DNA from 3 places in the Rhizobium sp. BK529 genome. Region 1 is predicted to be linked to each of the others. Evidence: riboswitches for the same ligand, from Rfam matches in the RefSeq annotation. Region 1 holds a riboswitch; each other region holds the start of a gene.
The links. A riboswitch is a leader RNA that binds a small molecule or an ion and turns the genes downstream of it on or off. The one in region 1 is predicted to bind cobalamin.
Positions count from the first base shown of each region.

Region 1 (10,620 bases):
GATCTCGTTCGGGTATTTGTAGCTTCGGAAAGCTTCCAGCAATTCCATCTTGGAACGAGAGGTTTCGATGGAAATCACATCCGCATCCATCGCCGCAATGGCATCGATGATCTGGTTGAACTCCGAGTAGCACATATGCGTATGGATCTGCGTTTCGTCGGCAACACCGGACGCGCAGAGGTGGAAGCTTTCGACCGCCCAGCCGAGATAGGCATTCCAGTCCGCCTTGCGCAGCGGCAGGCCTTCACGAAGCGCGGCCTCGTCGATCTGGATCATCGCCGCACCGGCCTTTTCGAGATCGAGCACCTCATCGAGGATCGCCAGCGCAATCTGCCGGCTGACATCCGCACGGGAGAGATCGTCGCGCACGAAGGACCAGTTGAGGATCGTCACTGGACCGGTCAGCATACCCTTGACCGGCTTTTCCGTCAGCGACTGCGCGTAACGCCACCACTCCACGGTCATCGGTTTCGGCCGAGAAACATCGCCGAAGATGATCGGCGGGCGAACATAGCGCGAGCCATAGCTCTGCACCCAGGCATGTTGCGTGAAGGCGAAGCCGGAAAGCTGCTCGCCGAAATACTGCACCATGTCATTGCGTTCGAACTCGCCGTGGACGAGCACGTCGAGGCCTATTTCCTCCTGCCAGCGGATCGCAGCCTTCGTCTCCTTTTTCAGAAAGGCATCATACTCCGTCTCGCTGATGATGCCTTTGTTGAATGCAGAGCGAGATTTGCGCACATCCGACGTCTGCGGGAAGGAGCCGATCGTCGTCGTCGGGAAGAGCGGCAGGCGAAGCTTGCGCTCCTGCAGGCCGGTCCGCTCAGCAAAGGCGCTGGCCCGCCTCGTCATCACCTCGTCGATCGCACCGACCCGCTGCCTGACTTTCCGATCATGCACACGGGGGGATGCAGCACGCGAAACAACGGCCTGCGAGGCCGCCGCGATCACCTCAGAAGCCTTGCTGGCGTCGCCGAGCACTGCAAGTTCGCCAAGCTTCTGGGTGGCGAAAGCGAGCCACGACTTCAGCTCCTCATCCAGTCCGGTTTCCAATTCCAGATCGATCGGCACATGCAGCAGCGAGCAGGATGGCGCAATCTGCAGCCGATCCGCGCCGAAACGCTGAAGGAGCGGCTCGATTATTTTCAGGATCGCGGCCAAGTCCGCCTTCCAGATATTGCGTCCGTCAATGACGCCAAGCGACAGCGTCAGGTCGGCGGGCGCCTTAAGAAAGGCATCGATCTGCTGCGGAGCGCGAACGAGATCGACGTGCAGGCCGGCAACCGGCAATGCAAGCGCCGTCGGCAGGTTGTCGCCGATTTCGCCGAAATAGGTGGCGAGCATGATCTTCAGGTTCGGCACAAGCTCATGCAGCGCGCAGTAGACATGCTGCAGTGCTTCCTGTTCTTCTCTTGAAAGATCGAGCACGAGGCATGGCTCGTCGATCTCCACCCAATCGGCACCTGCAGCACTCAGTTCCGCCAACACCCGCGTATAGACTGGCAACAGGCGTTCCAACAGGCGGATCGGCACAAAACCTTCCTCGGTTCCCTTGGCGAGTTTCAGGAAAGTGACCGGACCGAGAATGACCGGCCGGGTGTGGATACCAAGCGTCTTCGCCTCGATAAAGGCATCGAGCGGCCTGTTCGCCGTCAGCGCGAAGGATTGATCGGGACCAAGTTCCGGCACCATGTAGTGATAGTTCGTGTCGAACCACTTCGTCATTTCCAGCGCTGGCGCGCCATGGCCATGATGGTGCTGATGGCCGCAATCGGCATGCGCCTCATCGCCGGTCGAGCCGCGCGCCATGGCAAAATAGGTATCGAGTGAAACAGGCCCGCCTTTCCAGCCATAGGCCGAAGGAATGGCGCCGACCATGACGGCCGTATCGAGCACATGATCATAAAGCGAGAAGTCATTGGAGGGGATGATCTTGATCCCCCTCTTTTTCTGCAGGGCCCAATTTTCCGCCCGTAGCTGCTTCGCGACGTCGAGAAGCGCACTGGCCTCGGATTTGCCGGCCCAGTAGCTTTCCAGAGCGAATTTCAGTTCGCGGTGCTTTCCGATCCTCGGAAAGCCGAGATTTGCAGTCTTGATGCTCATTTCCTTACCCCGAAGGTTATGGGCAAGGCTGCGGCGGACGCAAAAGCAGACGGACGCGGGGCGCTGTCTCGCAAAAGCGGCGCACCGGGACACCCCGCCCGTGGACGTTATCAATCGCGGCAGGTCTCCTGGCTCGCGGGTCATCAACATCGTCCAGTCTTCCCAGGCGTCTTCCCAGTGACGTCGAAGGACGGTGTCTATCCGCTTACAGTTGCGGGGGCAGCTCCGGTCTTGGCGATGGCCGCACCGAATTCCCTCTTAGCCCCGGATCGGCAGATCCAGAGAACCACGATGCGTCAAGCATGCACGTGCCGTATCCGATCGTCAAGATGATATAAAGAAATCTTTATGTCTTTATCTGAAGCAGACGGAGTGCGTTCATCGTCACCAGCACGGTTGCACCCGTATCCGCAAGAATCGCCGGCCACAGGCCGGTAATGCCGGCAATGGTGGTGATGAGGAACACCGCCTTCAGCCCGAGAGCCATGCTGATGTTCTGCATGATATTGCGCATGGTCCGCTTCGAAAGCTCGATCATGCGCGCCACATCGCCTACACGCCCATGCAGCACCGCTGCATCGGCTGTTTCCAGCGCCACATCGGTAGCGCCGCCCATGGCGATGCCGACATCGGCTGCTGCAAGTGCCGGCGCATCGTTGATGCCGTCACCGACCTTGGCGACGAAGAGCCCTTCCTTCTTTAATTCGCCGACAATGCGCTGCTTGTCCTGCGGCAGCAGCTCGCCACGCCAGTCGATACCAAGATCGCCGGCAACGGCGGCTGCCGTACGCTTGTTGTCGCCGGTCAGCATGATGGCACGCACGCCGGCCGCCTTCAGCGTCACGAGACCACTTTTTGCATCCTCGCGCGGCTCGTCGCGCATGGCGATCAAGCCGCCAGCGACGCCATCGACGAGCAACACCGAAACACTCTTGCCCACGCCGTTCAGCGCAGCGACCTGCTCGTCCTGCTCAGCATTCAGCGCCCCACGCTCGCGCGCTGCCGGCGGCGACAAAAGATCAAGCACCTCGCCACCCACCTTCCCGGTCATCCCCTTGCCGGGCAGCGCTTCGACTTCGAAAGCCGGCGGCACAGGCACGCCATCGGCCTTGGCGCGATTGAGGATGGCAAGCGCCAGCGGGTGGCTGGAGCCCTGTTCCAGGACCGCGGCGCGCGATAATACCTGCGCCTCCGAGCGACCATAGGCAATGATATCGGTCACCTGCGGCTTGCCTTCGGTCAGCGTGCCCGTCTTGTCGAAGGCGACAGCCGTCACCTTGCCGAGCGATTCCAGAACCGCCCCACCCTTCATCAGCAACCCGCGACGCGCGCCCGCCGAAAGCGAAGCGGCAATCGCCGCCGGAGTGGAGATAACAAGAGCACAAGGGCAGCCGATCAGCAGGATCGCAAGGCCCTTATAGATCCATTCGCCCCATGCCGCTCCCATCAGCAGCGGCGGCAGGACCGCGACCAGAGCCGCTACAACGACGACACCCGGCGTATAATAGCGCGAGAACCGGTCGATGAAGCGCTCGGTCGGCGCCTTCGATTCCTGGGCTTCCTCGACCAGCTTGACGACGCGGGCAATCGTATTGTCCTCGGCAGCGGCGGTGACGCGAACACGCAATGCTGCATCGCCATTGACCGTGCCGGCAAAAACGGTCTCGCCTGCACCCTTGCGCACCGGCGTGCTTTCGCCCGTCACCGGAGCCTCGTCGATAGCGCTTTCACCGGAGAGAATTGTGCCGTCGGCAGAAATCCGGTCTCCCGGCCGTACAAGAATGACGGAGCCGACCGCGAGCGTCTCCGCCGGCACCTCCTTCATCTCGCCGCCGGTTTCAAGCAGCGCATTCTTCGGCACCAGCGTCGTCAGCGACTGAATGCTGGCGCGCGCCTTGCCGGCAGCGACGCCCTCCAGCAATTCGCCGACAAGGAACAGGAAGACAACAGTGGCTGCTTCTTCCCCGGCATTGATGATGACGGCGCCGACAGCGGCAATAGTCATCAGCATTTCGATGGAAAAGGGTATCCCGGCAAGTGCTGCCATGATCGCACGCCGCGTAATCGGAACTAGCCCGACCAGCATGGCTGCGATGAAAGCATAGGAAGCGATCGCGGGCACCAGATGGCCGACAGCATAGGCTATAACGAGCGCCAGGCCGGAGAAGATCGTCAGCCGGCCCTTCTTGCTCTGCCACCATGGACCGGTCATTGGCCCGTGATCATGACCGTGCAGTCCCGCGACTTCCTCCGCACCGTGCAAATGCCCGTGATCGGAACGATCATGACCGGCATGATCGTGATCATGGCCCTCATGGGAGTGATCATGATGTTCATGTCCGGCATGGTCATGATCGTGATCATGATGCGCGTGATCGTGATTCTCCTTTGGTTCCTGAGCGGGCGCCTTGCCCATGAGCGGAGCGACGGAATATCCGAGGCCGGTCACCTTCCTCTCAATCGCCTTGAGATCGCTGCTGCCGTTGTGGTGCACCGTCATCGTGCCCGCCGTCACCGAAACAGAGACATCCTCGACGCCATCCATACGCCTTACGACCGTATCGATTTTCGTTGCGCAGGCAGCGCAATCCATGCCCCCGAGCCTGTACCGCGCCTGTGATGCTTCACTCATGATCTAAATCCTTGCTTGTAGGCTGCATCCTTCCTACATCCTCTAGCGACTAGAGGTACAAGAGGAAAATCATGAAAAAGATCACCATTGGTGAAGCCGCCCGTCAGAGCGGCGTCAAGGTGCCGACGATCCGCTATTATGAAGGTATTGGCCTCCTATCCGCGCCAAATCGCAGCGAGGGCAACCAGCGCTCGTACGAACCATCAGACCTCAATCGCCTCGCCTTCATCCGCCACGCCCGCGAGCTCGGTTTCGAGATCGATGCGATCCGCACCTTGCTTCAGCTGCAGGACGATCCGCACCAGTCCTGCGCCTCCGCCGACGCCATCGCCAAGGCGCGCCTGATCGAAGTCGAACAGCGTATCCGCAGTCTGAATGCGCTCAAGGCGGAACTCGAACAGATGGTGGAGGGGTGCGGCCATGGCCGAGTCGATCAGTGCCGGGTCATCGAGGTGCTCGCCGACCACGGCAAGTGCGTGCATCCGCATCACTGAGACTTGCGCCGGATCATCGGCCACGCCAAGAAGGCGCAATGAAGCAGAAAACAATCGCGATCATCGGCGGCGGTCCCGCAGGTTTGTCGGCCGCCGAAATATTATCGGAGAGCGGTCATGCCGTCGCCGTCTATGACGCGATGCCGACCTTCGCCCGGAAGTTCCTGCTCGCCGGCAAGTCGGGTCTCAACATCACCCATTCGGAAGACTACGACCGTTTCGCCACCCGCTTCGGCGACGCCAATGTCAGTCTCCGGCAAGCCCTCAACGCCTTCACCCCGGCCGATATCCGCGCGTGGGCAGCCGGCCTCGGCACGGAAACCTTCGTCGGCTCCTCCGGCAGAGTCTTCCCCAAGGTCATGAAAGCCTCGCCGCTTCTGCGCGCCTGGCTTTCCCGGCTGGAGCAACACGGCGTCAGCTTCTTCACCCGCCATCGCTGGATCGGCTTTGTTGAGGGCGGGCATAGTTTCGAAACGATCGGCGGACGCAAGACGATCTCCTGCGATGCCACGCTGCTTGCGCTTGGCGGCGCAAGCTACCCTCGCCTTGGCTCCGATGCGGCCTGGCTGCCGCTGCTTACCGAACGTGGTATTAAAATCGCTCCATTCCAGCCAGCCAATTGTGGCTTCGACGTCGACTGGAGCGATCCCTTCCGTGAGCGTTTTGCCGGCGAACCGCTGAAATCCGTCACGGCAACCTCCTCCGCGGGCACATTTCCCGGCGAATTCGTCATCACCAGGCACGGCATCGAGGGCAGCCTCGTCTATGCGCATGCAGCCGCTCTGCGCGATCAACTACGTGGCGAAGGCAAGGCGCCTTTGACGCTCGACCTCGCCCCCGGCCGCACGCTCGAACGTCTTTCCCGCGATCTTGCCCGCCAGGATGCGAAATCGAGCTTCTCTAACCGTCTGCGCAAAGGCGCAGGCCTCGACGGCGTGAAAGCTGCGCTCCTGCGCGAACTGACGCTGGAGACCGATCGCAACGACCCGCAGAAGCTCGCCGCCGCCATCAAGGCTCTGCCGATTCCGCTTCTGCGTCCGCGTCCGATCGCCGAGGCCATCTCGTCTGCCGGCGGCATCGCCTGGAGCGACATCGACGAACACTACATGCTAAAACATCTGCCCGGCGTCTTTGCAGCCGGAGAGATGCTGAATTGGGAAGCGCCGACAGGCGGTTATCTGCTCACAGCCTGTTTCGCCACGGGCCGTGCCGCGGCAAAAGGCATCGAAAGTTGGCTCAGCCGAAAATGAAGGCAGCCGGCGATTATTTCCGGCTTTCGGTTTTCACTTTTGCCTACGGTCATATTATCGCGATCACGACGTGTGAACCGCAGTGTTTAACTGTCTCAGATATGCGACACCCATCATCAGGCAAATTCAATCCATACAATCCGCAGTCCCGCCGGCTGATTGCAAAGCCGCCGCGTTTACATCAGAATATGCGCAAGTTCCGTGGGAGGAGCCTTATGCACGAACAATCCGCACATGCGGAGCATGTCTATACGTGCGCCCAGCAAAACTCTGCTGCGGCCAGTTCGCCGATCGTGGCTTCGTGGCGCCGATGCATGACCATGTATCAGCTTGCGCCGGAAGAAAAACGCGCACCTCTGCGTCTCACGGAGCAGGAATTCCGCCTTGCGCGGGAACAATCAGAACAATTGATGGCGGATGCTCGCGAGGAACTCGACCGTCTCTTCATGACCGTCGGCAAGGCCGGCTGCTGCCTGCTTTTAACGGATCGTAACGGCATCGCGCTGGAGCGCCGCGGCGCTGTCGGCAATGATAAGGAATTCCAGGATCTCGGTCTCTGGACAGGCTCGGTCTGGACTGAAGCCAGCATCGGCACGAACGGCATCGGCACGGCCCTCGCCGATGAGCGTTCCGTTGCCGTCTTCCGCGACCAACACTTCTTCTGCTCCAATATCAAGCTGAGCTGCACCACCGCGCCGATCCGCGATCACCGCGGGCTTCTTGCCGCCGCCCTCGACATTTCCACCTGCCGCGATGATGTCAACGAGATGACGCTCACCATTCTCTCGCAGGCCGTACGGGATGCAGCGATGCGCATCGAGCTCAATCTGTTCCGTTCTGCGTTTGCCGGCGCCCGCTTCGTCATGGTCCCGGCCGGCGCCAATTCCGCCAACGCCCTGCTGGCCGTTGACCGGCACGATCTCATCCTCGGCGCCACGCGCGCCGCCCGTCTCGCCCTCAAGTTGGATGACATACGCATCGCCGCCGGGCTTCCTGCCTCCGATGCGCTGCAGGAAGGCCGCGTCTCGCAGGAAGAGGAAATGGCCGAGGCGGAAAGGGCTGCTCTCCTGCGAGCGCTGTCCCGCACCCATGGCAATGTCTCTCAGGCCGCCACAGCCCTCGGCATCAGCCGTGCCACGCTTCACCGGAAGATGAAGAAGCTCGACCTGCACTGAGACAGGGCGAGAGGTTCGATCACGATTTCATGGTGGTGCCGAAACCTGTCGCAAGTCTGCGACACTGTGCACTGCGGTATTGGCTAGCGACCCTGTTGCCCCGGGTAAAAGCGGCACAGATTTCTCCCACTGGTTCGATCCGGAACCTGTTCATCAAGGGAGGATGACATGCTTCATCAAAAAATCGTCGAGTCGCCGTTCAAACTGAAATACGGCAACTATATCGGTGGCGAGTGGCGCGAGCCGATCGGCGGCAAATATTTCGACAACGTCACGCCCGTCACTGGCGGCAAGCTCTGCGAAATCCCGCGCTCCGATGAAAAAGACATCAATGCCGCGCTCGATGCCGCCCATGCCGCGAAGGAAAAATGGGGCCGGACGTCCACCACCGAGCGCTCCAACATCCTTATGAAGATCGCCCAGCGTATGGAAGACAAGCTGGAGCTTCTGGCCCAGGCCGAAACCTGGGACAATGGCAAGCCGATCCGCGAAACCATGGCAGCCGACATTCCGCTCGCCATCGACCACTTCCGCTATTTCGCTTCCTGCATCCGTGCCCAGGAAGGCACGATCGGCGAAATCGATCATGATACGGTCGCCTACCACTTCCATGAGCCACTCGGCGTCGTCGGGCAGATCATTCCCTGGAACTTCCCGATTCTGATGGCCGCCTGGAAGCTTGCGCCGGCCCTGGCCGCCGGCAACTGCGTCGTCATCAAGCCAGCCGAACAGACTCCCGCCTCCCTGCTTCTCTGGGCAGAAATCGTTGGCGACCTGCTTCCGCCCGGCGTGCTCAATATCGTCAACGGTTTTGGTCTCGAAGCCGGCAAGCCACTCGCCTCCAGCCCGCGCATCGCCAAGATCGCCTTCACCGGCGAGACCACGACAGGCCGCCTCATCATGCAATATGCCAGCCAGAACCTCATTCCGGTCACACTGGAACTCGGTGGCAAGTCGCCCAACATCTTCTTTGCCGATGTGGCAGCCGAAGGCGATGATTTCTTCGACAAGGCGCTCGAAGGTTTCGCCATGTTCGCGCTGAACCAGGGCGAGGTCTGCACCTGCCCGAGCCGCGCTCTCATCCAGGAATCAATCTATGACCGCTTCATGGAACGGGCCGTCAAACGGGTCGAAGCCATCAAGCAGGGCAACCCTCTCGACCCGGCAACGATGATCGGCGCCCAGGCCTCGACCGAGCAGATGGAGAAGATCCTCGCCTACCTCGATATCGGCAAGCAGGAAGGCGCACAGGTGCTTGCCGGCGGCTCACGCAACGATCTCGGCGGCGAATTGTCTGACGGCTATTACGTCAAACCGACCATCTTCAAGGGCCACAACAAGATGCGCGTATTCCAGGAAGAGATATTCGGGCCGGTCGTCTCGGTCACCACCTTCAAGGATGAGAAGGAAGCGCTCGAGATCGCCAATGATACGCTTTACGGCCTCGGCGCCGGTATCTGGACACGCGATGCCAACCGCGCCTATCGCTTCGGCCGGGAAATCCAGGCCGGCCGCGTCTGGACCAATTGCTACCACGCCTATCCGGCCCATGCGGCCTTCGGCGGCTACAAGCAGTCCGGCATTGGTCGCGAAACACACAAGATGATGCTCGACCACTACCAGCAGACCAAGAACATGCTGGTCAGCTATAGCCCGAAGAAGCTCGGCTTCTTCTGAGAGCCATCCAATTGTTCTACTATCAAGTCTCCTCCCTTCGTGGGGAGGAGACATTGTCTTGGAGGAGGCAATCATGGAACAGACGGCCAATGGCGAACCACGTGTGCTCGCCACCGATGCAGCGCTCGACCTCATCAGGGAAATCCAGCAGGATTATCCCAAAATCCTCTTCCATCAGTCCGGCGGCTGCTGCGACGGCTCTTCACCCATGTGTTATCCGACGGACGATTTCATCGTCGGCGATCAGGATGTGAAGCTCGGCGAGATCGGCGGCGTGCCAGTCTATATCAGCGCCAGCCAGTTCGAGGCCTGGAAACACACGCAGCTCATCATCGATGTCGTGCCCGGCCGCGGCGGCATGTTCTCGCTCGATAATGGCCGTGAGAAGCGCTTCCTCACCCGTTCGCGCATGTTCGGCGGCGGCGAGGCCTGCGCGATTCCCGATGTCAGGGCACGCGAGACGACCTGATTAGGAAGCCCCGTGTAGTATTCCTATATTACCCGCGGCCGCGATCCTTTGTTAAAGTCCATCTGTTGGTTTTTACGGGAGGAAGACATGCCAGCGAGCAAGATCCTGATGATCACAGGCGATTTCACTGAAGATTACGAGACCATGGTGCCGTTCCAGACGCTGCTTGCCTGCGGCTATACGGTCCATGCCGTCTGCCCCGGCAAGACTGCCGGCCAGACGGTCGCCACCGCCATCCATGATTTCGAGGGCGACCAAACCTATTCGGAAAAGCGCGGTCATAACTTCGCGCTGAACGCCACGTTCGAAAGCGTGCGCGCCGAAGATTACGATGCGCTCGTCATCCCCGGTGGCCGCGCACCGGAATATCTTCGCCTCAACCCCGATGTCATCAAGACTGTCAGGCATTTCTTTGATGCCAACAAGCCGGTTGCCGCGATCTGCCACGGGGCCCAGCTTCTGGCCGCCGCCGACGTTCTCAAGGGCCGCACCTGCTCGGCCTATCCCGCCTGCCGTCCCGAAGTCGAGCTTGCCGGCGGCACCTATGCCGATATCCCGATCAGCGATGCGGTTTCCGATGGCAATCTCGTCACTGCACCGGCCTGGCCAGCCCATCCTTCGTGGCTGCGCCAGTTCATGACGGTGCTCGATGCGGCAACGGTTCTGGAGACCAATGCCGCCTAAAGCATGTCGCGCCAAAGTACGCAGCGGTTCTGCGATACCGACATGCAAAATCAAAGCCTTAAAGCGTGGCAAACGAATCCGAAGGATCGCGACACGCTTTAAATGGACCGGCGGGAGGAACGTGATGTGTGAACTG
Region 1 is NZ_JACIAU010000006.1:24,896-35,515, reverse strand. Features, by position in the region: gene metE (5-methyltetrahydropteroyltriglutamate--homocysteine S-methyltransferase) at 1-2,103, opposite strand, end outside; cobalamin riboswitch at 2,204-2,409, opposite strand; gene FHX08_RS27720 (heavy metal translocating P-type ATPase) at 2,450-4,735, opposite strand; gene FHX08_RS27715 (MerR family transcriptional regulator) at 4,807-5,229, shown strand; gene FHX08_RS27710 (TIGR03862 family flavoprotein) at 5,268-6,479, shown strand; gene FHX08_RS27705 (helix-turn-helix domain-containing protein) at 6,695-7,654, shown strand; gene adh (aldehyde dehydrogenase) at 7,823-9,331, shown strand; gene FHX08_RS27695 (DUF779 domain-containing protein) at 9,405-9,800, shown strand; gene FHX08_RS27690 (DJ-1/PfpI family protein) at 9,888-10,484, shown strand; gene FHX08_RS27685 (ribbon-helix-helix domain-containing protein) at 10,609-10,620, shown strand, end outside.

Region 2 (10,620 bases), on a different contig from region 1:
ATAGGGGTCGAAGGCGCGGGTCATCAGGAGCACGGTGTTGACGATCGTCCAGAAGATCAGAAAGGCGAGAAATGCGATGATGAAGGACCAGGAGCCGCCGACGCGGGCGATGCTGTCGGCCAGCCGCTCGCCGAAGGAGGCTTCGGCGGAAAAGGCGGCATTGACGTCGGTGGAGATGATCTTGCGCTCATGTGCCTTGGCGAGCACTCGCTTTTCTATATCACCCAGCTCGTCTGCCGGCTTGCCGAAATGCAGATGAACGAAATTCGGAAAATTAGACATGGCACTGTCCCATAAATGGATCGCTGTGGCGCGCAGTATTTCGCCGCAGCGGCAAATTGCAATGCATATTGCCATCGCGCAAGGTAAACACAGAGGTAGCAGTGCCGTTCATCAAAAATTCGTCGCTGCCGGCTACGGCTTTTGAAGCGGCTTATTGCGGTGCACGAAGGGGCGGATTAAATGAATGACATGACACAAGAAAACGCTCTCTCCCATACGTTCAACATCGCCATCGCCCAGCTGAACCCGACCGTTGGCGATGTCGCCGGAAATCTTGCTAAAGTGCGCGAGGCGCGTGCCGATGCCGCGCGGCAGGGCGCGCATCTTTTAATGATGACCGAGCTTTTCATCTCCGGTTACCCACCGGAAGATCTGGTTCTAAAGCCGGCCTTCATCCGCGCCTGCTGGAAGGCGGTAGAAAGCCTCGCTGCCGATACTGCAGATGGCGGGCCGGGCATCGTCATCGGCTTCCCGCGCCAGGACGAGACGGGCCGCTATAATTCCATCGCCGTACTCGACGGCGGCAAGGTGATCGCGGTCCGTGACAAGATCGACCTGCCGAACTACGGTGAGTTCGATGAGAAGCGCGTCTTCGACCAGGGCGCCATGCCGGGACCTGTCAATTTCCGCGGCGTACGCATCGGCATTCCGATCTGCGAAGATATCTGGGGCGACCTCGGCGTCTGCGAGACGCTCGCCGAAAGCGGGGCGGAAATCCTGCTCGTTCCGAATGGCTCGCCCTATTATCGCGGTAAGGTCGATATCCGCCATCAGGTGGTGCTGAAGCAGGTGATCGAAACCGGCCTTCCGATGATCTATGCCGCCCAGCTCGGAGGCCAGGACGAACTCGTCTTCGACGGCGCAAGCTTTGCCTTCAACGCCGACAAGTCGCTCGCCTTCCAGCTCAGCCAGTTCGAAACGGCGCTTGCGGTCACCACCTGGAAGCGCACCGACAATGGCTGGCATTGCTCGGAAGGGCCCATGGCACGCATTCCGGAAAGCGAAGAGGCCGATTACCGCGCCTGCCTGCTCGGCTTCCGCGACTATGTGAACAAGAACGGCTTCAAGAATGTCGTGCTCGGCCTTTCGGGCGGTATCGATTCGGCAATCTGTGCAGCGATTGCCGTCGACGCGCTCGGCGAAGAGCGGGTGCGCACGGTCATGCTGCCGTACCACTATACATCAGAGGATTCGCTGAAAGATGCGGCCGATTGTGCCAAGGCACTCGGCTGCCGCTACGATATCGTGCCGATCGAAGGACCGGTGACGGGCTTTTCCTCGGCATTGTCGAACCTCTTCGAGGGTACCAACAGCGGCATTACCGAAGAAAACCTGCAGAGCCGTGCGCGCGGCACGATCCTGATGGCAATCTCCAACAAGTTCGGCTCGATGGTGGTGACAACAGGCAACAAGTCGGAAATGTCGGTCGGTTACGCCACGCTTTACGGCGACATGAATGGCGGCTTCAACCCGATCAAGGACCTCTACAAGATGCAGGTCTATGCGCTCGCCCGCTGGCGCAACGAGAATGTGCCGCCGGATGCGCTCGGTCCTTCCGGCGTGGTCATCCCTCAGAACATCATCGACAAGGCGCCGTCGGCAGAGCTTCGCCCCGACCAGAAAGACCAGGATTCGCTGCCGCCCTATCCGATTCTGGACGACATTCTCGAATGCCTGGTGGAGCGGGAAATGGCAGTCGAAGAAATCGTGGCGCGCGGCCATGATGTCGAGACGGTGCACCGCATCGAGCATCTGCTCTATCTCGCCGAATACAAGCGCCGCCAGTCGGCGCCGGGCGTGAAGATCACCAAGAAGAATTTCGGCCGCGACCGGCGCTATCCCATCACTAATCGGTTCCGGGATCGCTGACAGGTTCAAAGTCCGGGAGGGGAGGAGATGCGCAGCTCTGTTGAAATCTACAATGTCAGGCGAGGCGAAAGCCGCGTCGTCTGGCAGACGGAGGCGCTGGTGGAGGCGCCGAACTTTTCCCGCGACGGCGCCTATCTGCTCATCAATGGCGACGGGCTGCTCTATCGCCTGCGTCTCGACGGCAGCGACTTGGTGGAGCGGGTCGATACCGGTTTCGCGGTCAACTGCAATAATGATCATGGCATTTCGCCCGATGGCGAGGAGATCGTCATTTCCGACAAGACCGAGTTCGGCAAGTCGGCGATCTACATCCTGCCGATCGAGGGCGGCAAGCCGCGGCTGATCACGAAGAACCTGCCATCCTATTGGCACGGCTGGTCGCCCGACGGGCGCGAGCTTGCCTATTGCGGCATCCGCAACGATGTCTTCGATATCTACACGATCTCGGTCGATGGCGGCGAGGAGAAGCGGCTGACGCATGGCGAGGGCCGCAATGACGGGCCGGACTGGTCGGCGGACGGGCAGTGGATCTATTTCAACTCCAGCCGCACCGGGCTGATGCAGATCTGGCGCATTCATCCCGACGGCACGGGTCTTGAGCAGGTGACATCGGACAATTACGGCAACTGGTTCGCCCATCCGTCGCCCAACAACGACAAGGTGCTGATCCTCTCCTACGACCCAGACGTTTTCGATCATCCTCGCGATCTCAATGTGCGTCTCAGGATGATGGATATGGATGGCGGCAACCTGACGGAATTGTTCGAGCTCTTCGGCGGGCAGGGCACGATCAACGTGCCGAACTGGTCGCCCGAAGGCGATGAATTCGCTTATGTGCGGTATTTCCCGGTGACAGCTTGAGAAGGCGCACCGCAATTTGATGAGCGGGCGGTGTGAGCTCACTGATTAGTGGGATCCGTTTTCCGCCGGGCACGGTGTTTCAGAAGCGCGGTTCACAGTAATTCTTGAGTGCCCTCCGACACTTTGCAGCTGCACGGATACAGACTCGCCTCGGGAAGGGGCGAATTTTGAATCGATACTCGACACTGTGGTCTGTCCGAGGGGAAACGCCACGACGGTCGTCTCAGGTCGACCATACCTTGATGTGAATGAATAGAAGACGGTCGAGGCGAACTCATCAACGCCTCCATCTCGAGTTTTCGCCACGCTGGCGATCTTGTTGTTGTTATCGCAAACGAAAAGACTGACCTCCGCGCCATCAACATACCATTGACCGGGAAGATCAGGTGAAAGCACTCTCACCTTCCAACCCCGCTCGCTTGAGATGCGACGGGCCTCATCTAGTGAGCTACCGAGTTTAAAAACACTTGGGCTATCAGCTGTGTCAGCGTTGGCAAGCTCGGCATTGAATTCCAAAGCTGATGCTATACAGCAGGCAAAAAGCAAACGAGCACGGGCGGCAATCAAGTTTCTTGTCCTTAAAATATTCAGTCGTAAGGTGTTACGATTGCATCGATGCCGCCGGCTCCACAAGCCATTTTGTGAATAGGCGGCGGGCTTTGCCCGCCGCGACTGATGCAGCGACTCAGGCAGCAACAGCAGCCTTGCGGCGGTCGCGGACGGCCTTTGCCAAATCCTCGAGCACATCGACAGACATGTCCCAACCGATGCAGCCATCGGTGATCGACTGGCCGTAGACCAGCGGCTTGCCGGGAACGAGATCCTGGCGGCCGGCGACGAGGTTGCTCTCGATCATCATGCCCTTGATATGGTCGTTGCCGGCGACGATCTGGCCGGCGACGTCGTGGACGACCTTCGGCTGGTTCATCGGGTCCTTGCCGCTATTGGCGTGGCTGGCGTCGATCAGCATGCGCGGGTTGATACCGAGCTTGATGGCCTCAGCGATGACGGCCTGGACGTCGGCTGCCTCGTAGTTCGGGCGCTTGCCGCCGCGCACGATGATGTGGCAGTCCTCGTTGCCGCGGGTGGAGGCAATCGCTGCCTGTCCGTCCTTGGTGACGGCCGGGAAATGGTGCGGCTGGGAAGCGGCGATGATCGCGTCGAGCGCGACACGCGCACCACCATCCGTGCCGTTCTTGAAGCCGATCGGGCAGGAGAGACCCGAGGCGAGCTGGCGGTGGATCTGGCTTTCGGTCGTGCGTGCGCCGATGGCGCCGTAGCTGACGAGATCGGCGATGTATTGAGGCGTGATTGTGTCGAGGAATTCACAGCCGGCCGGCAGGCCCATGGCGTTGATGTCGAGCAGCAGCCGGCGAGCGATACGCAGACCTTCCTCGATGCGGTAGCTGCCGTCGAGATGCGGGTCGTTCACCAGACCCTTCCAGCCGACGGTGGTGCGGGGCTTCTCGAAATAGACGCGCATGACGATTTCGAGATCGCCTGACAGGCGTCGTCGCTGCTCCATAAGGCGGGATGCGTATTCGCGGGCGGCTGCCGGATCGTGGATCGAGCAGGGGCCGATGATGACGAGCTGGCGGTCGTCCTTGCCCGTCAGGATATTGTGGATCGTATCGCGCGTGCTGGTCACCGTCTCGGTGACGGCGGCGTCACGCGGGATTTCCGAGATGATGTCGGCAGGCTTGGTCAGCGGGGTGATCTCGACGATGCGCAGATCATCAATAGTATCAGTCACGGTATGCTCTCCTGTTTGGTCATACCGTGCGGAACAAAAAAGCCGCCAGGTAGACTAGCGGCTGTTCGGGTTGTCGTCGCGTTAGTTTCGGTTACGCACAGACCCGCATCCGCTGGGAGCAGCGGTACGAATAAAATCGCGATGCGTAAACGGACGAAATCGACATGCGGCCTATGTAGCCATGCCGATGCAGATTGTCACGCGGAATCTGTGAGGAAAAATGACAGGTCCGTGAAGTTTTCAGCGGCTTTCCGCCAATGCCTCTTCTTGTGCCTCTTCCCGAACCTCTTCCGGCTCCGCATGCCTATGTTTGCGACGCCGCGTCGTCAGCTCCTCGCCGGCATTGGCGGGCAGGCGCAGGAAGGTGATGCAGGCAAGCGCGGAGATCGCCGCCACGATGAAGAAGGCGGTGTGGAAATCTGAAACCAAGAGCTTGCCGCCGTGGAAGCTCGAGGAGATTTCCAGGATCGTGCCGGCGACTGCAACGCCCATGGCCATGGAGATGCGCTGCGCTACCGCATTGATGGCGGTTGCCTGGCTGCTGTCGGCATCATCCACATCGCCGAAGGCCATGGCGTTGACGCCTGAGAAGGCCATGGAGCGCAAGAGACCGCCGACGAGGAGACAGCCCATGATGACGGGGAGCGGCGTTTCGGCGGTGAAAAAGCCGTTCACGCCAAGGAAGATTGCGGCCAGGAAGGTCGTTAGCGCGATGACGTTGCGGAAGCCAAAGGCGTTGTAGGTGCGCATGGCTGCGAATTTCGAGCCCATCGAGCCGAGCGCGCTGATGAAGGTGATCGAGCCCGATTGCAGCGGCGTCAGGCCGAAGCCGAGCTGCAGCATCAACGGCATGAGGAAGGGCAACGCACCGAGGCCCATGCGGAAATTCGAGGCACCGAGGATCGAGGCCCTGAACATCGGATAACGGAACATCTTGGGGTCGAGCAGCGGATGCCGCGTGCGCCTGGCATGGATGAAATAGAGGATACCGGAGACGATGCCGACGGCGACGGTAATATAGCCGTAGACCACGGGAACGGCCGGCAGGCTGATGACCGAGACGCCAAAGACGAAGCCGGCAAAACCTATCCCTGAGAGGAAGAAACCTCGAAAATCCATCGGCTTCGGGCTGCGCGGCTCGATCGCCGGGAGGAAGCGGGTGACAAGGATGATGCCGATAATGCCGATCGGCACATTGATCCAGAAGATCCAGTGCCAGCTCAAATAGGTCGTCAGGAAGCCGCCGATCGGCGGGCCCATGATCGGGCCGATCAGCGCCGGAATCGTCAGCCATGCCATGGCATTCACCAGCTGGTGACGTGGCGTGCCGCGCACCAGCAGCAGGCGCCCGACCGGCGTCATCATCGAGCCACCGGCACCCTGTATGAGGCGGGAAACGACGAAGGCGGCGATCGAATTGGAAAAGGCGCAGGCGACGGAGCCGACCATGAAAACGAAGATGGCCAGGCGGAAGATGTTGCGCGCGCCGAAGCGATCCGACATCCAGCCGCTGACCGGAATGAAGATGGCAAGCGCCACGAGGTAGCTCGTTACCGCAAGCTTCAGCGCGATCGGCGAGGTGCCGATATCGGCAGCAATCGCCGGCAGGCTGGTGGCAATCACGGTCGAATCCATCTGTTCCATGAACAGGGCGACCGCAAGGATCATCGGCGTTAGACGGGACAAAGGCCAACCGGGATGCAAGGAGACAGGATTCGGCGCGCCAGCGGCGTCGATTGGATTTGATTTTCGTTCTAGGCCAGCATTTTCAACCTGTCCACGAAATGAATGTCGCATGCCGCTTGCTGCCGTGGCGTTTCCGCGCCATAGATCGCCCGTCAGGTGCCCGCTTTCACAAGCGGGAGAATCGGGAATCCGGTGCGAGACCGGAACGTGCCCAACGCTGTAAGGCCGACGCCCGCCGCCCAACGACGCCACTGGCCGCAAGGCCGGGAAGGCTGCGGCGAAGCGAATGACGCCAAGTCAGAAGACCGGCCTGACAAGATAGACCCAACCCGCGCGGACGGCGGGCGGTTGCGTTGTTGGGGATTTGACGATGCGACCCATTGATGATGCCGTTTGTCCGGCATCCAGTTTTTCTGCGGCCGAACGCGAGGCTGTCTATCACGCTATCATGACGCGGCGCGATGTGCGCAGCCAGTTCCTGCCCGATCCCTTGCCGGATGATCTCGTCACGCGATTGCTGACGGCAGCCCACCACGCGCCCTCGGTCGGCTTCATGCAGCCGTGGAATTTCATCCTGGTGAAAAACGCCGAGGTCCGGGCGCGGGTGCGCGATGCCTTCGCGAAGGCCAATGAGGAGGCGGCCTTGATGTTTACCGGCAAGCGACAGCAGGCATATCGCTCGTTGAAGCTCGAAGGCATCGTCGAGGCACCGCTCGGCATCTGCGTCACCTGCGATCCCACGCGCGGCGGCAGCGTGGTGCTAGGGCGCACGCATAATCCGCGGATGGACAGCTATTCCACCGTCTGCGCTATCCAGAACCTGTGGCTTGCGGCCCGTGCCGAAGGCGTCGGCATCGGCTGGGTCAGCATATTCAGGGAGGGCGATCTGAAGGCGATCCTCGGCATTCCCGATCATATCGAAGTCGTGGCTTGGCTCTGCGCCGGCTTCGTCGACCGGCTCTATGACCAGCCGGAACTGGCGGTCAAAGGCTGGCGGCAGCGGGTGGCGCTGGAAGAGCTGGTTTATCACGACGGCTGGGGGCAGGTGCAAAGCGAGGCCGCGCCGGTTTGAGCCGGCGCGGGTATGTGTCATTCGGCGGGCTGGGTACTGCAATCCCTGGCGCAGGCGGGTGCCTTCCGATGGCCAAAAGTAAGGAAACTCACAACAGCGAGAAGCCAGACGCCGATCGCTCCATAGAGCATGACGCCGCCAAAGCCCGCGACCAGCGCATCATGGACCGTCTCGGCCGGAATATCGGGCAGGGCGGCGATGTTGCCGGCGGATATCCGTTCGGCAAGCAGGCGCAGCTCGCCGGCACCCATCGAGTTTGGCAAGGCATTCTTCAGATTGGAGAGCACGCCGCTGTAGAGGATGAAGCCCATGACGGCGATGTTGATGGCGAGCGAGATCATCCGGGCGCTCATGTCGATGCCGGAGGCCATGCCTGCGCGGTCGCTGGAAACCGCACCGGTCGTCGTGTTGGTGACCGGAGTGTTGGTGAAGCCAAGCCCGATGCCGGCAAAGAGAGCACCGGGCAGCATCGTCAGCCAGCTTGGCGCGGCGGCAGCACTGCCTGACTTCATCAGCAGGAAGCCGAGCCCGATAGTAAAGAGGCCGCCAGGAATGATGATGCCAGGTCGGTAGCGCAGCATCAGCCGTTCGGCCAGCGGCGGCACGACCAGCGTCGGCAGCGTATAGGCCAACAATGCGATGCCGGCGGCCATACTGCCGTAACCGAGGCCGGCTTCATACCAGATCGGCAGGTAGATCATGAAGGGCCAGAAGCTGATGTTCATGGCAGCCGACCCGATGATCGCGCCCGAGAAGGCGCGGATGCGGAAGACCGAGGCATCGAACATCGGCCGCGGGTTCAGCCGCTCGGCAATGATGAAGGCAATGAGACTTGCTGCGGAGAGGGCGATGATGCCGAGTGCGGCGGGACTGGCGAAGCCCAGAGCCGGTCCTTGGGTGATGAAGAAGGCAAGACAGAAGACAGACAGCGAAAGGGTGGCAATGCCGACAATATCGAGCCGGCCTGCGCCGGGATCGCGCGATTCCTCAATGCCTGGCAGAGCGAGCGCTATGGTTACGGCAGCCAGCACCGCATGGATGAGGAACACCCATTGCCACCCAGCGGCCGCCACAATGGCAACACCGATGATCGGACCGAAGCCGAGGCCGAGGCCGAAGATGATGCCCCACCAGCCGAAGGCTATGCTGCGAGCGCGGCCCTCCTGGAATTGATGGGACAGGACGGCTACCTGGCAGATCAGCATCACGCCACCGCTCATGCCTTGCAGAAAGCGGGCGGCAATCAGCAGAGAGGCATTCTGTGCGAGACCGGCAACGAGCGAGGTGAGGCCGAAGGCGGCAATACCGATCAGGAAGACGCGCTTGCGGCCGTAACGATCGGCGATGGTGCCCGCCGCCATCAGCACCGTGGTGACGGCGATTGTGTAGGCATTCATGATCCATTGTAGGCTGCTGAAATCGGCATGCAGCACCTTTTCCAGTGTCGGCAGGATCGCCGGTACGCTCGATATTTCGAGACCGAACATGAGGGAGGACAGACAGGCGGCTATCAGGGCAACGATGCCACGTGTGCGAGAGGATAGAAGAGAAACAGGACGCATGCTTTGGCCTTTCGACGTTGAGGCGGAAAAGGGTGACATGCCCTTCCGCCCGTTTGCGTCAGCATAGGCGGGACTTGATCATTACAGAATTGGATGATTAAGTATTTCAGTCATAACAAATCTGGATGACTGGCTTCACCATGCTCGATGTCGATTCCGTTCAGGCCTTTGTGGCCATTGCCGATAACAGGAGCTTCACCCGAGCCGCCACCGCGCTCGACAGCACGCAAGGCGCAATCAGCGTCAAGCTGAAGCGGCTCGAGGAGCGGCTTGGCCACCGCCTGATCGAGCGCACGCCGCGGCTGGTGCGGCTCTCGGCGCAGGGCGCAGTGTTTCTCGACGCTGCAAGGGAATTCCTCGCTGCCCATGACCGGGCCGTCGCAGCCCTTTCCTCGTCGCGCCGTCGTTTCAGGCTGGGCATAGCGGCCCACGTCGCCGGCCCGGAAGTGCCGACGCTGCTTGCACGCCTCAATGCGCATGATCCGGGGCTGACGATCGAGGTGCGGCTCGACAATTCATGCGCGCTGCTCGACGCTTTCGATCGCGGAGATCTGGATGCGGCGATCATTCGCCGGGAAGAGGATCGGCGCGACGGCGAGGTTCTGGCGCCGGAGCATTTCAGCTGGTTTGCCACGCCGCAATTCGAATACCGCCGAGGCGAACCGCTGCGGCTTGCGGCGCTTTCGCCCGATTGCAAGGTGCGGGATATCTGCACCCGCGCGCTCGATGCCGCCGGCATCCCCTGGATCGAGGTCTTCCTTGGCGGCGGCTCTTCGGCTGTGACCGCCGCCGTGTCTGCAGGGCTTGCCGTCTCGACCTTCTCCCATCGCCTGGCGCCTGTCGGCACGGTGGATGTCGGCGAGCGCTTCGGCCTCCCACCGCTGCCATCTTCGGAAGTCGTGCTGCATTCGACGCTGACGGATGCGAAATCGCGCGCGGCGCTGCGCACGCTGGCGGCAGCCTTCCGCGAACATCATCGCTCGTCGACCTGAAGAAAAGCGCGTTTTGGTGTCGACTATGGCTGCTGTTGGGGCTGCGGACCGGATACCGCTGGATTGGCGAGGTCGATCTTACCCTGATCGCCAGCAAGGAATTGCGGGCCGACTTGCCGGACCCTGGTTGCAGGATCGTAGGGGCGGTCGGGCACCTGTGCCTGTGGAGCGGGCGGGGCGCCTGCGCTCTTCGGCGCTTGCGTCTGGATCGTGGTGATCGAGCCCTTCGGCTCGGTCACCGGTGCAGAAACTGACTGGCTCTTGCGAATCTCGTCGTAATAGGCCGTCAGATTGCAGGAGCAGGCAGATTTTTCGCCGGGTGCGCGGGTCTTGTAGGCGAAGGCGTTTTTCATCGCGCTATAGGGTGCGCCGGTTGCCGCCGAGATCATGTTTGCGGCATCGCCGCTCGAAATGTCACGATAATAAAGCTCCGTCTCCACGCCGGGGCACATCTTTGAGCAGGTTGCGGCATCGCGGCCGAAATCGACCGAGGTCGCATTGTTGCTGATCGGGAAGAAGCCGCCGTCGCAGGTGCGCACGCAA
Region 2 is NZ_JACIAU010000001.1:1,335,121-1,345,740, forward strand. Features, by position in the region: gene FHX08_RS06825 (DUF1003 domain-containing protein) at 1-282, opposite strand, end outside; gene FHX08_RS06830 (hypothetical protein) at 281-427, shown strand; gene FHX08_RS06835 (NAD+ synthase) at 472-2,151, shown strand; gene FHX08_RS06840 (TolB family protein) at 2,179-3,012, shown strand; gene FHX08_RS06845 (hypothetical protein) at 3,058-3,579, opposite strand; gene FHX08_RS06850 (3-deoxy-7-phosphoheptulonate synthase) at 3,698-4,765, opposite strand; gene FHX08_RS06855 (MFS transporter) at 5,006-6,433, opposite strand; cobalamin riboswitch at 6,589-6,780, shown strand; gene bluB (5,6-dimethylbenzimidazole synthase) at 6,822-7,523, shown strand; gene FHX08_RS06865 (MFS transporter) at 7,541-9,085, opposite strand; gene FHX08_RS06870 (LysR substrate-binding domain-containing protein) at 9,211-10,077, shown strand; gene FHX08_RS06875 (DUF2865 domain-containing protein) at 10,101-10,620, opposite strand, start outside.
Region 2: linked by a shared signal. The riboswitch ahead of bluB (5,6-dimethylbenzimidazole synthase) and the one ahead of metE (5-methyltetrahydropteroyltriglutamate--homocysteine S-methyltransferase) in region 1 are both predicted to bind cobalamin.

Region 3 (10,620 bases), on a different contig from region 1:
CTCCACTTTCGGCAGCGAGGCAATGCAGCGCGGCTTGTTCTTCGTGTTGCACGGTCCCTTCGACGGGTCCTGCGCACCGTTGAAATCGAGGAGCAGCAGCGCCGTATCCAATGTATTCACCCTAACCGGCTTCAGCACTGGTGCAGCAGGGGCCTTGATCGTATTCCATTCGTCGATAACGGTTGCCTGCGCCGCAGATGCGCCGAGGATGGCGACAGCCAGGGCGGCAAAGGCTTTGTACCTACGGGTTTTCATGGCATGTCTCCTCCGAAGCAAAAGGGTCGCCGCAAATCTCCGGGCTCCCTCTCCGCCTGTCAAATCACCAAGGCGCGACCTGAACTTGATCTCGAACGGATCAGGCTTCCATTACCTCCGGCGTAATTGATAGGCTGCACCGCATTCGCCCATGATCGCCCTGCCTGGAATTGACCGGCGATCAAAAGGAGATGACCCGATGAACGACGCAAATACCAACGCCAAGCTCTATCTCGCCATCTGGAACGAGACGGATACCGCCCGCCGCCGCGCTCTCATCGCCGAGAGCTGGACGGAGGACGCTACCTATATCGATCCGCTGATGCGCGGCGAAGGCCATGAGCAGATCAACTCGCTGGTCGAGGCCGTGCAGAACCGCTTCCCCGGCTTTCGCTTCGAACTGATCGGCACGGCGGATGGCTACGGTGATGTCCTGCGCTTCTCCTGGGGCCTCGGCCCTGAGAATGGCGAAGCACTGATCAAGGGCACGGATTTTGCCGAACTCGAAGGCGGCAGGCTGAAATCCGTCCGCGGCTTCATCGATCAGCTGCCGGAAGCCGCGTGATGACGCCGACCGCCCGCTCTCTTGGAGATTGCCTGCGCGAATGGCGCCAGCGCCGCCGCATGAGCCAGCTGGACCTCGCGCTGGAAGCCGATATCTCGCAACGGCACCTGAGCTTCATCGAGAGCGGGCGCTCGACCCCGAGCCGCGAGATGCTTCTGCATCTGGCCGAACGCCTCGGCGTCCCCCTGCGTGACCGGAACCCGCTATTGCTGGCGGCGGGTTTCGCCCCCGTCTTTGCCGAACGCAAGCTCGACGATCCCGCCCTTGAGCCGGCGCGCCGCGCCATCGATATGGTGCTGAAAGGCCACGAGCCCTTCCCGGCGCTTGCCGTCGATCGCCACTGGACGCTGATTGCCGCCAATGCAGCGCTGGCACCTCTCATCACAGGCGTTGCCGATCCAGCGCTGTTGGAACCGCCAGTCAATGTGCTGCGCCTCGGGCTGCACCCACGGGGCCTGGCGCCCCACACCGTCAATCTCGCGGAGTGGCGCACCCACCTCATCGACCGGCTGCGCCAACAGATTTCAGCCTCGGGCGACCCCGTACTGGAAAAGCTGCTGAAGGAACTGCTCTCCTACGCCGCGCCCGAAGATACTGGGGAGACCCATGCCGACCACGCCGGCATCGCCGTTCCCCTGAAGCTTTCGACCAGGGCCGGCCTGCTTTCCCTGATCTCGACGACCACGGTCTTCGGCACGCCCGTCGATATCACGCTGTCGGAACTGGCGATCGAATCCTTCTTCCCGGCCGACGAGGAAACCGCCGCGATCCTGCGCAGCCTTGCACTGAACTAAGGGCTTTGTTTCTCCGCAATTCCGGATGCTGAAACTGCTCTTCTTTCACACAAGTCCGGACGCAAACAGCCACGCACTTTTGCTGGAATTGCTTTAGAACTCCACGCCCGGCTGCCCCTTGATACCGGAGCGGAAGGGATGTTTGATCAGTTCCATCTCGGTCACCAGATCGGCGATCTCGATCAGCTCTTCCTTGGCATTGCGACCCGTCAGCACGACATGCGTCATGTAGGGCTTCTCGCTCTTCAGGAATTCCACCACCTCATTGATGTCGAGATAGTCATAGCGCAGCGCGATATTGATCTCGTCGAGCAGCACCATGGAATTGCGCTCGTCGCGGATCAGCTCCTTGGCCTTTTCCCAGGCAGTGCGGGCAGCCGCCACATCCCGCGCCCGGTCCTGCGTCTCCCAGGTGAAACCCTCGCCCATCGTATGGAACTGGCAGACGTCGGAGAAATGCTTCTCGATCAGATCGCGCTCGCCGGTCCACATGGCGCCCTTGATGAATTGCACGACGGCAGAAGGCTTGCCGTGGGCGATATGCCGGAAGATCATGCCGAAAGCGGCAGACGACTTGCCCTTGCCCTTGCCGGTATGGACGATGACGAGCCCCTTCTCGTCCGTCTTGGTCGCCATGATCTTGTCGCGGGCGGCCTTCTTCTTCGCCATCTTCTCGGCGTGACGGGCATCATCCTTTTCGGCTGGTACGACGGGCTCTTCGCTCATGATAGGCTGCCTGCTCTTTTCTTGGTTCGTTGATGTCAGTAAGATCGAATTGCGCCGAGTTGCTGCGCGGCGTCCAGAGCTTGCGCTCGATCGCCTCCATCAGCCGCTCCTTCATTTCGGAAAGCGCGGCCGGGTTCTTCTCGGCCATGAAATCGCGCACCTTGGGATCGGCGAGGAAGGCCTGATAGACCGCTTCGAAATGATGATTGCCGACGGCACCGGTCGTCGCCGCAAAGGCAAAGAGATAATCGACGGTCGCCGCAATCTCGAAGGCACCCTTGTAACCGTGGCGCATGACGCCCTCGATCCATTTCGGATTGACGACGCGCCCGCGCACCACCCGCCCGATTTCTTCTTCGAGCGAACGAATGACCGGCTTTTCCGGCCGTGAATGATCATTGTGGTAGATCGCCAGCCGCTCACCGCCGAGTTCTTCGGCCGCCGCCGCCATGCCGCCTTCGAACTGGTAGTAGTCGTCGCTATCGAGCAGGTCGTGTTCGCGATTGTCCTGGTTCTGTACGACGGCCTGGATGGAACGCAGCCGCTCCTCGAAGACGCCGCGCTCGGCCCGCCCTTCCTCGCCCGCACCATAGGCATAACTGCCCCAGACGAGATAGGCTTCGGCAAGATCAGCCCGCCGCTCCCATCCCTTCTCGTCGATCAGCGCCTGCAGACCCGCACCATAGGCACCGGGCTTGGAACCGAAGATACGATAACCCGCCCGCTTCGCCGCCGCCTTCTCATCGAGCCCGGCCTCGGCAAGCCGCGCCGCCTCGCCACGCATGCGCCCGGCTATCGGATTGTCGGCCGCATCCTCATCCAAGGCGCCAACAGCGCGGATCGCCTTGTCGAATAGGGCGATCTGCTCGGGAAAAGCGTCACGGAAAAAGCCGGAAATACGCAATGTCACGTCCACTCGCGGCCGCCGCAGCATAGCCGGTGGGATGATCTCGTAGCCCGTGACGCGCCGCGAAGCCATGTCCCACACAGGTTTGACGCCGATCAGCGCCAGCGCCTGGGCGATGTCGTCGCCGCCAGTGCGCATGTTGGAGGTTCCCCAGGCCGTCAGCCCGAATGAGACGGGCCATTCGCCGTGATCCTGTGCGTAACGGCGGATCAGCAGTTCCGCGGATTTCCGGCCGAGCTCGTAGGCCGCCGGCGTCGGCACCGCGCGGCTGTCCACGGAGTAGAAATTTCGCCCCGTCGGCAAGACATCGGGCCGCCCGCGCGTCGGCGCCCCCGATGGACCGGGCGGCACAAAACGGCCATCGAGGCCACGCAGCAGGCTGGCGATTTCGGCCGGGCCGCAGGCAAGGATGGAGGGCTTGAGGCGGCCTTCGATTTCATCGAGCACGCATCTGGTTCGGGACCAGAGGGTTGGGCAGGCGAGTTCACCGGAAACCAGTTTTGCTGCGAGCAGCTCGATGCGCTCTACCGTGTCGCCGTTCGTGCGCCAGGGGGCATCAATGATATCTGCGAGGATAGCCGGGCGTGGGCCAATCCAGGGGGCAGCCATGTCGCAATTGAGAGGGTCAAAAGAAGACCCCTCCCCAACCCCTCCCCACAGGTGGGAGGGGCTTGCTGGGCGCACCGTTGCGCCGTCGGCTTTGATCTCGGCGACGGCCGTAAGCTCAACGGTAAGTCCCTCCCCCTTGTGGGGAGGGGTTGGGGAGGGTTTTTTCAACACATCCCCCGCAATCGCCCGCTGCAAACTCGCATCCCCACCCTCGCCAAGCCCGCGCGGCACGCGGGCCAGCGCCACGGTGAGATCCGTCAACAACCGCCCCTCTGGCGACACTCCGAATACATGCAGCCCATCACGGATCTGCATTTCCTTGAGATCGCAAAGATAGGCATCAAGCTTCTTCAGCGCCTCGCCTTCGGCCTCGCCCTGGGCAATCCCCGCATCCCGATCCAGCCCGATATCGGTAACAAGCTCCAGGATCTGCCGGGACAGCAATCGGATGCGCCTGGGATCGCCGCCGGAAGCCTCGTAATATTCATCGACCAGCGCCTCCAGATCCTTGAGCGGCCCATAGCTTTCGGCCCGCGTCAGCGGCGGCGTCAAATGATCGATGATGACGGCAGCGGTACGGCGCTTGGCCTGCGTGCCCTCGCCCGGATCGTTGACAATGAAGGGATAAAGATGCGGCAACGGCCCTAGAATGGCCTCCGGATAGCAGGCTTCCGACAGTGCCAGCGCCTTGCCCGGCAGCCATTCCAGATTGCCATGCTTGCCCATGTGAATGACGGCATCGGCACTGAACTCCCGGCGGAGAAAAGCGTAGAAGGCGAAATAGCCGTGCGGCGGCACGAGATCGGGCGAGTGATAGCTTTCCTTGGGATCGATATTATAGCCCCGCGCCGGCTGGATACCGACGAGCAAGCCGCCGAACCGGGCAAAGGACAGCGCGAAACTGCCCTCGCGCACATAAGGATCGGCCTCGGGATCGCCCCAGCGGGCCGTCACCTCATCCTGAATCTTAACGGGAAGAGAGGCGAAGAAGCGCTTGTATCGACTCAAGGAAAGCGTCTCGCGCACCACCTTGCCTTCGAAACCGGAATTGGTCGGCCCCGCCATCAGATGCCGCATCAGGTGATCGCCATCGGCGGGAATATCGGCGACCGAATAACCGGCCTTCTCCATCGCCCGCATCACCTCGATCGTCCCGGCGGGCGTATCGAGCCCGACGCCATTGCCGAGCCGTCCGTCACGATTCGGGTAATTTGCTATGACGAGCGCGATGCGGCGCTCCGCTGTCACTTTCCGCCGCAGCCGTGCCCAGTTGGCGGCAAGTGCGGCCACGTATGTCATGCGCCCGGCATCCGGTTCGCTGGAAACAATATTGGTTTCAACCGCAGCATCGTAACGCGCCGCCGCCTTGAAAGAGACGGCGCGCGATAGCACGCGGCCATCCACCTCCGGCAGCGCGACATTCATGCCGAGATCGCGGGCCGAGAGCCCTTGGGACGAGGCAGCCCACGCATCTCGCGACGAAGCGGAAAAGATCGCCTGCAGCACGATGGCGTCATTCGCCTCCAGCACGGTCGGTTCGCGATCGGCGCCGGGTGCGGAAACGGCAAAGCCTGTCGTGTTGATGACGATATCTGGCTTGAGTTCGGCGAAGATGGATTCGAGGATGCCTTTGGAGACCGGGTCCTTGAGGCTGTAGGCGAAGACCGGCAGCGGGCGCAGGCCTTGCGCCTGCAAGGCTTCGATTAGGGCTTCGACAGGGCGGGTTTCGCCGCTTTGGACAAGGGCACGATAGAAAGCGATGGCGACGACTGGGGGTTCAAACCCCTCCTCCGCTACCATACCCCCCTCTGCCCTGCCGGACATCTCCCCCACAAGGGGGGAGATCGAATCGTGGAGGGCTTCTCCCCAAACAACCGACGTAGGGCGATGGTCCTGCCGCTTGCCGATCTCCCCCCTTGTGGGGGAGATGTCCGGCAGGACAGAGGGGGGTGCCACGCTTTCACTGGCTACGGAATAAACGCCCGAAACAAGCCGCCGCCACTCCTCAACTCCGACAAGCCCCCGCCCCGGCCACCATATTCCGGCTTTCATCAGCGGCGCGGCCGGTGCGGGCTTCTCCGCTCCCGAGAGCATCGCTGCCGCATAGGCCAGAAAGCCCCGCGCATTGGCGTCCCCGCCCTCGATCAGGTATCTCCAGAGCGCGTTGAGATCGTCGAGCGCCACATTGGAAAACGGTGTCAAGCCCGCATCCGGCTTGGCATCGCCCGGCAGCACCGCAATCAGCGCCCCATTGCGTGCCGCAACCGCATGCAGTGCCTCCAGCGCATAGTGAAAATAGCTCGCCCCGCCGAGCGCCCGCACGATGATCAGCTTCGCATGCCGCGCGGTCCGCTCCGCATAGGTGTCGACCGACATTGGATGCTTCAGGCTCATCAGGCTCGCAAGCCGGAGCGTAAGCCCCGTCGCTCCGCCGGCATGAGCCGCGGCAATCGACGCGAGTTCGGTGTCGGCAGCCGACAGGAACAGGATGTCGCCCGGCGACTGGCCGAGGTCGATCGCCTCTTCCCCGTCGCTGATCGTTCCCTGCTGGGCGAGAAGCAGATGCATTCGATGTCCTCAGATGAGCGCCTCGATCGCCTTGCGCATCGCGTCCTGATCCATCTCGTGCAGACCGATGACGACGAGGCGCGTGTTGCGCGCTTCGCCCGGGGCCCAGGCGCGGTCGAAATACTGGTCGATGCGGGCACCCACGGCCTGCAGCTGCAGGCGCATGGGCTTGCCCGAAACGTCGATGAAGCCTTTCAAGCGCAGCACGTCGTGTTCGGCAATGATACCCTTCAGCTTCTCGACGAAACCGGCGGTATCCGAGACAGCGCCAAGCTCGATGACGAAACTGTCGAATTCATCGTGGTCGTGCGGCTCGCCATCCTCATGCTCCAGCTCGTGATGGGATTTGCGGTTGACGATATCCTCTTCCGTGCCGATACCGAGGCCGAGCAGCACGCTTGCCGGCACCTCGCCGTTCCTGGCTTCGATCATCACGGGCTTGCGGGCAATGCGCGAGGCGACTTCGCTCTTCACGCGGCCGAGGCCGTCGGCGTCGATGAGATCGGTCTTGTTGAGCACGATCAGATCGGCACAGGTCAGCTGATCCTCGAAGAGCTCCTCGATCGGGCTTTCGTGATCGAGCGATTCATCCTCGACACGGCGCGCATCGACGGCATCGTGATCGTCGGCAAAACGGCCGGCGGCAACAGCCGCGCTATCGACCACCGTGATGACGCCGTCGACGGTGACTTCGCTTCTGATATCCGGCCAGTTGAAGGCGGCGACCAGCGGCTGCGGCAAAGCGAGGCCCGACGTTTCGATGACGATATGGTCGGGGCGTTGGTCGCGCTCCAGAAGCTTGGTCATGGTCGGAATGAAATCGTCGGCGACCGTGCAGCAGATGCAGCCATTGGTGAGCTCGATAATGTCGTCCTCGGTGCAGTTCTCCGCGCCGCAGCCCTTCAGCACGTCGCCATCGACGCCGAGATCGCCGAACTCATTGATGATGAGCGCGATCTTCTTGCCGCCGGCATTGGTGAGCAGGTTGCGGATCATGGTCGTCTTGCCGGCGCCGAGAAAGCCGGTGATGACGGTTGCGGGAATCTTCTGCTGCATGGAACTAACCCTTCATTTTCAGCGGCAGACCCGCTGCGATAAAATAAACATCTGTGGCCGAAGCCGCGATCATCTGGTGCAATCGGCCGGCATGGTCGCGAAACTCCCGCGCCATGCGATTGTCAGGCACGATGCCGAGCCCGACTTCATTGGAAACGATGACGAGCTGTGCCCTTGCCGTGGGAAGAAATGCGGCAAGCGCGGCAGACTGGGCGGCGATATCGCGCCCGTCCATCATCAGATTGGTAAGCCATAAAGTCAGGCAATCGACGAGGATTGCCCTGCCCTCTGCATCGATGGCCGCAAGGCGCTCGGCGAGATCGAGCGGCTCTTCATGCGTAGTCCAGGACGGGCCGCGATCGGCCTTGTGCTTGATGATGCGTGCCTGCATCTCTTCGTCCCAGGCGCGACCGGTGGCAATGTAATGGCGCTCGAGGCCACCTGTGGTGATGAGGTTTTCGGCGAAACGGGATTTGCCGGAGCGTGCGCCGCCGAGGATGAAGGTGACGGTCATAACGACACCGACCGTTGAGGATGGGCACGGCCTTCCCCACACCCCTCATTCCTGTGCTTGTCACAGGAATCCAGCCTGCCCAAGTCCTTGGGCGGGAGAGACTCATTCTGCGATAGCGCTGATTCATTCACGGCGCAGACGCGCGGTGGCTGTATTCCTGCAAGCACAGGAACGAGGGGGGAGAAAACAACACGTCCCGAGGTCCCCTCATCCGGCCCTTCGGGCCACCTTCTACCCGCGGGGGAGAAGGGGAAACCCATGCGCACCACACGACGCAGTGCCGAACCATATCCTTCAGCCAAGACAACCTCCGTGCTGGCAGCGGGCAAATGCCCAATTTGGGCTTGATGCCCGGCACAGATGGCAGGTCTCCTGGCTCGCAGTTATCGGCCGCGACCGGGGCGACCTGATGCGGTCGCCCCTGATCGTGCCAGCGGATCTGCCTCGCCTTCCCGGCTGCGTCTCGTGAAAAGGCGGACGATTCGTAGAAATAGAGGCGTCCTGCCTCGGCTGATCACGATGCATTTCCAGTGGCTTTTCCGGCACTTGCCCGCTCTGCCCGCCTGCACCACGCAGGCTGTCAGCTTAACGGCCCAAATGCCGGCCGGAAGACCCTGACTGCTCTACAGTCGCGGGGTCGGCTGTGATGAAGGCGCCCGGCTTGGGTCCGCCCCGTCACATTCCCTTTTCATCCGGAAGGCGTAAGGCCGATCCGGAACCATCCATTATGTGGTTTCATGGTTAGGCGCGTGCAACCCCCATGTCAATTGCCGTGCAACGAGCCAAAGCCGTTCATCTCGACTTACACTACCAAGATTATCGTGTTTATTCAAAAACTTACGTCATAAAAACTTTACTGCTCGGCCGGTATTTTGCCGCAATTGGCAAGCATGCGGATGCCGCCCGTCACCTTGACCGTTCCTCCTGCCGCCTAGTTCTCCTATGATGCTCTCCCGAATGGATATCCGCCGCTTCCGGCCCCTCACCACCATTTTCGATTTGGGGCGTCTGCGTGCCCTCGTAAGACAAAGCGAAATGGGCTTGGTCTTTGCTGGCGCGCTGGTTGGCATCGCTGCAGGACTGGCGGTCAGCGCCATGAGTTTTATCTCCGAGGAGATGCACAAGCTGATCTTCGGGATCGCGACCGAGACCCGGCTCAGCGCTTCGCAGATCGACAATCAGTTTCTGCTGATGACGGCGCCTTTCGCAGGCGGCATCCTGCTTGGCCTCTTGATCTTCATTCTCGCCAAGTGGCGCAAGAAGCCGATGGTCGACCCGATCGAGGCCAATGCGCTGCATGGCGGCCGCTTGTCGCTGACCGACAGCATCCTCGTGGCCGTCCAGAACGTCGTCTCCAACGGCTTCGGCGCCTCCGTCGGTCTCGAAGCCGGCTATACGCAGCTTGCCGCCGGCATCGCCTCGAAATTCGGACTGAAGCTGCAGCTTCGCCGAGCGGATCTTCGCATTCTCGTCGGCTGCGGTGCGGCCGGCGCCATCGCCGCCGCCTTCAATGCGCCCCTGACCGGCGCCTTCTACGCGTTCGAACTCATCATCGGCACCTATGCCATCGTCTCGCTGACGCCGGTCGTCGTCGCAGCCCTCGTCGCCACGCTGGTTGCCCGCCTGCTGGCCGGCAGCGATTTCGTCATCGATGTCGGCAGTTTCGGCGCTGTCCAGCCGGCCGATTACGTGCCGGCGATCGCCCTTGGCGCCTTCTGCGCCGGCATTGGTATCCTCCTCATGCAGGGCGTCGCCTTCGTCGAGGAACTGGCGCGCAAGAGCTCCGTCCCGCTGCCCTTCCGCCCGGCGCTTGGTGGCATCGTCGTCGGCCTGCTGGCGCTGATTTCACCGCAGGTTCTGGCCGCCGGCCATGGCGCGCTGCATCTGAACCTCGCTAATGAAGTGACGATCCCCGCGCTCGTCGGCCTGTTCCTTTTGAAATCGATCGCGTCCGCCGTCTCGATCGGCTCCGGCTTCAGAGGCGGCCTCTTCTTCGCCTCGCTCTTCATGGGCGCCCTGCTCGGCAAGCTCTTTGCTTATTCGGCCCCCTATTTCGCCGATGCGACGCTGACGCCGGTCATCTACGCTGTCGTCGGCATGAGCTCGCTCGCCGTTGCCGTCATCGGGGGACCGCTGACCATGACCTTCCTGGCGCTGGAGATCACCGGCGACTTTCCGATCACCGCCTTGGTGCTCGCGGCTGTGATCACGTCATCGCTCGTGGTGCGCACCACATTCGGCTACTCCTTCGCCACATGGCGCTTCCACCTGCGGGGTGAGAGCATTCGCAGCGCCCATGATGTCGGCTGGATCAGAAACCTGACCGTCGACAAGCTGATGCGCGCCGATGTGAAGACGGCCAAAAAAAGCATGACGCTCGACGACTTCAAGGCGGCCTACCCGATCGGGTCGACGCAGCGCGTCATCCTCGTTGACGACAGCGACAAATATGCGGGTCTCGTGCTCGTCCCGGAAATCTACGCCAATCCCACCAGTTCGCAGGACGAAGCCCAGAACCTTGCTGATTTCATCCGCTACAAAAACGACTTCCTGCAGCCGCAGATGAATGCCAAGCAAGCGGCCGCGATTTTCGACAAGACCGAAAGCGAAGCGCTCGCAGTCGTCA
Region 3 is NZ_JACIAU010000001.1:738,518-749,137, reverse strand. Features, by position in the region: gene FHX08_RS03645 (cysteine hydrolase family protein) at 1-255, opposite strand, end outside; gene FHX08_RS03640 (nuclear transport factor 2 family protein) at 455-820, shown strand; gene FHX08_RS03635 (helix-turn-helix domain-containing protein) at 820-1,614, shown strand; gene cobO (cob(I)yrinic acid a,c-diamide adenosyltransferase) at 1,708-2,340, opposite strand; gene cobN (cobaltochelatase subunit CobN) at 2,303-6,424, opposite strand; gene cobW (cobalamin biosynthesis protein CobW) at 6,434-7,480, opposite strand; gene cobU (bifunctional adenosylcobinamide kinase/adenosylcobinamide-phosphate guanylyltransferase) at 7,485-7,994, opposite strand; cobalamin riboswitch at 8,339-8,732, opposite strand; gene FHX08_RS03610 (chloride channel protein) at 8,940-10,620, shown strand, end outside.
Region 3: linked by a shared signal. The riboswitch ahead of cobU (bifunctional adenosylcobinamide kinase/adenosylcobinamide-phosphate guanylyltransferase) and the one ahead of metE (5-methyltetrahydropteroyltriglutamate--homocysteine S-methyltransferase) in region 1 are both predicted to bind cobalamin.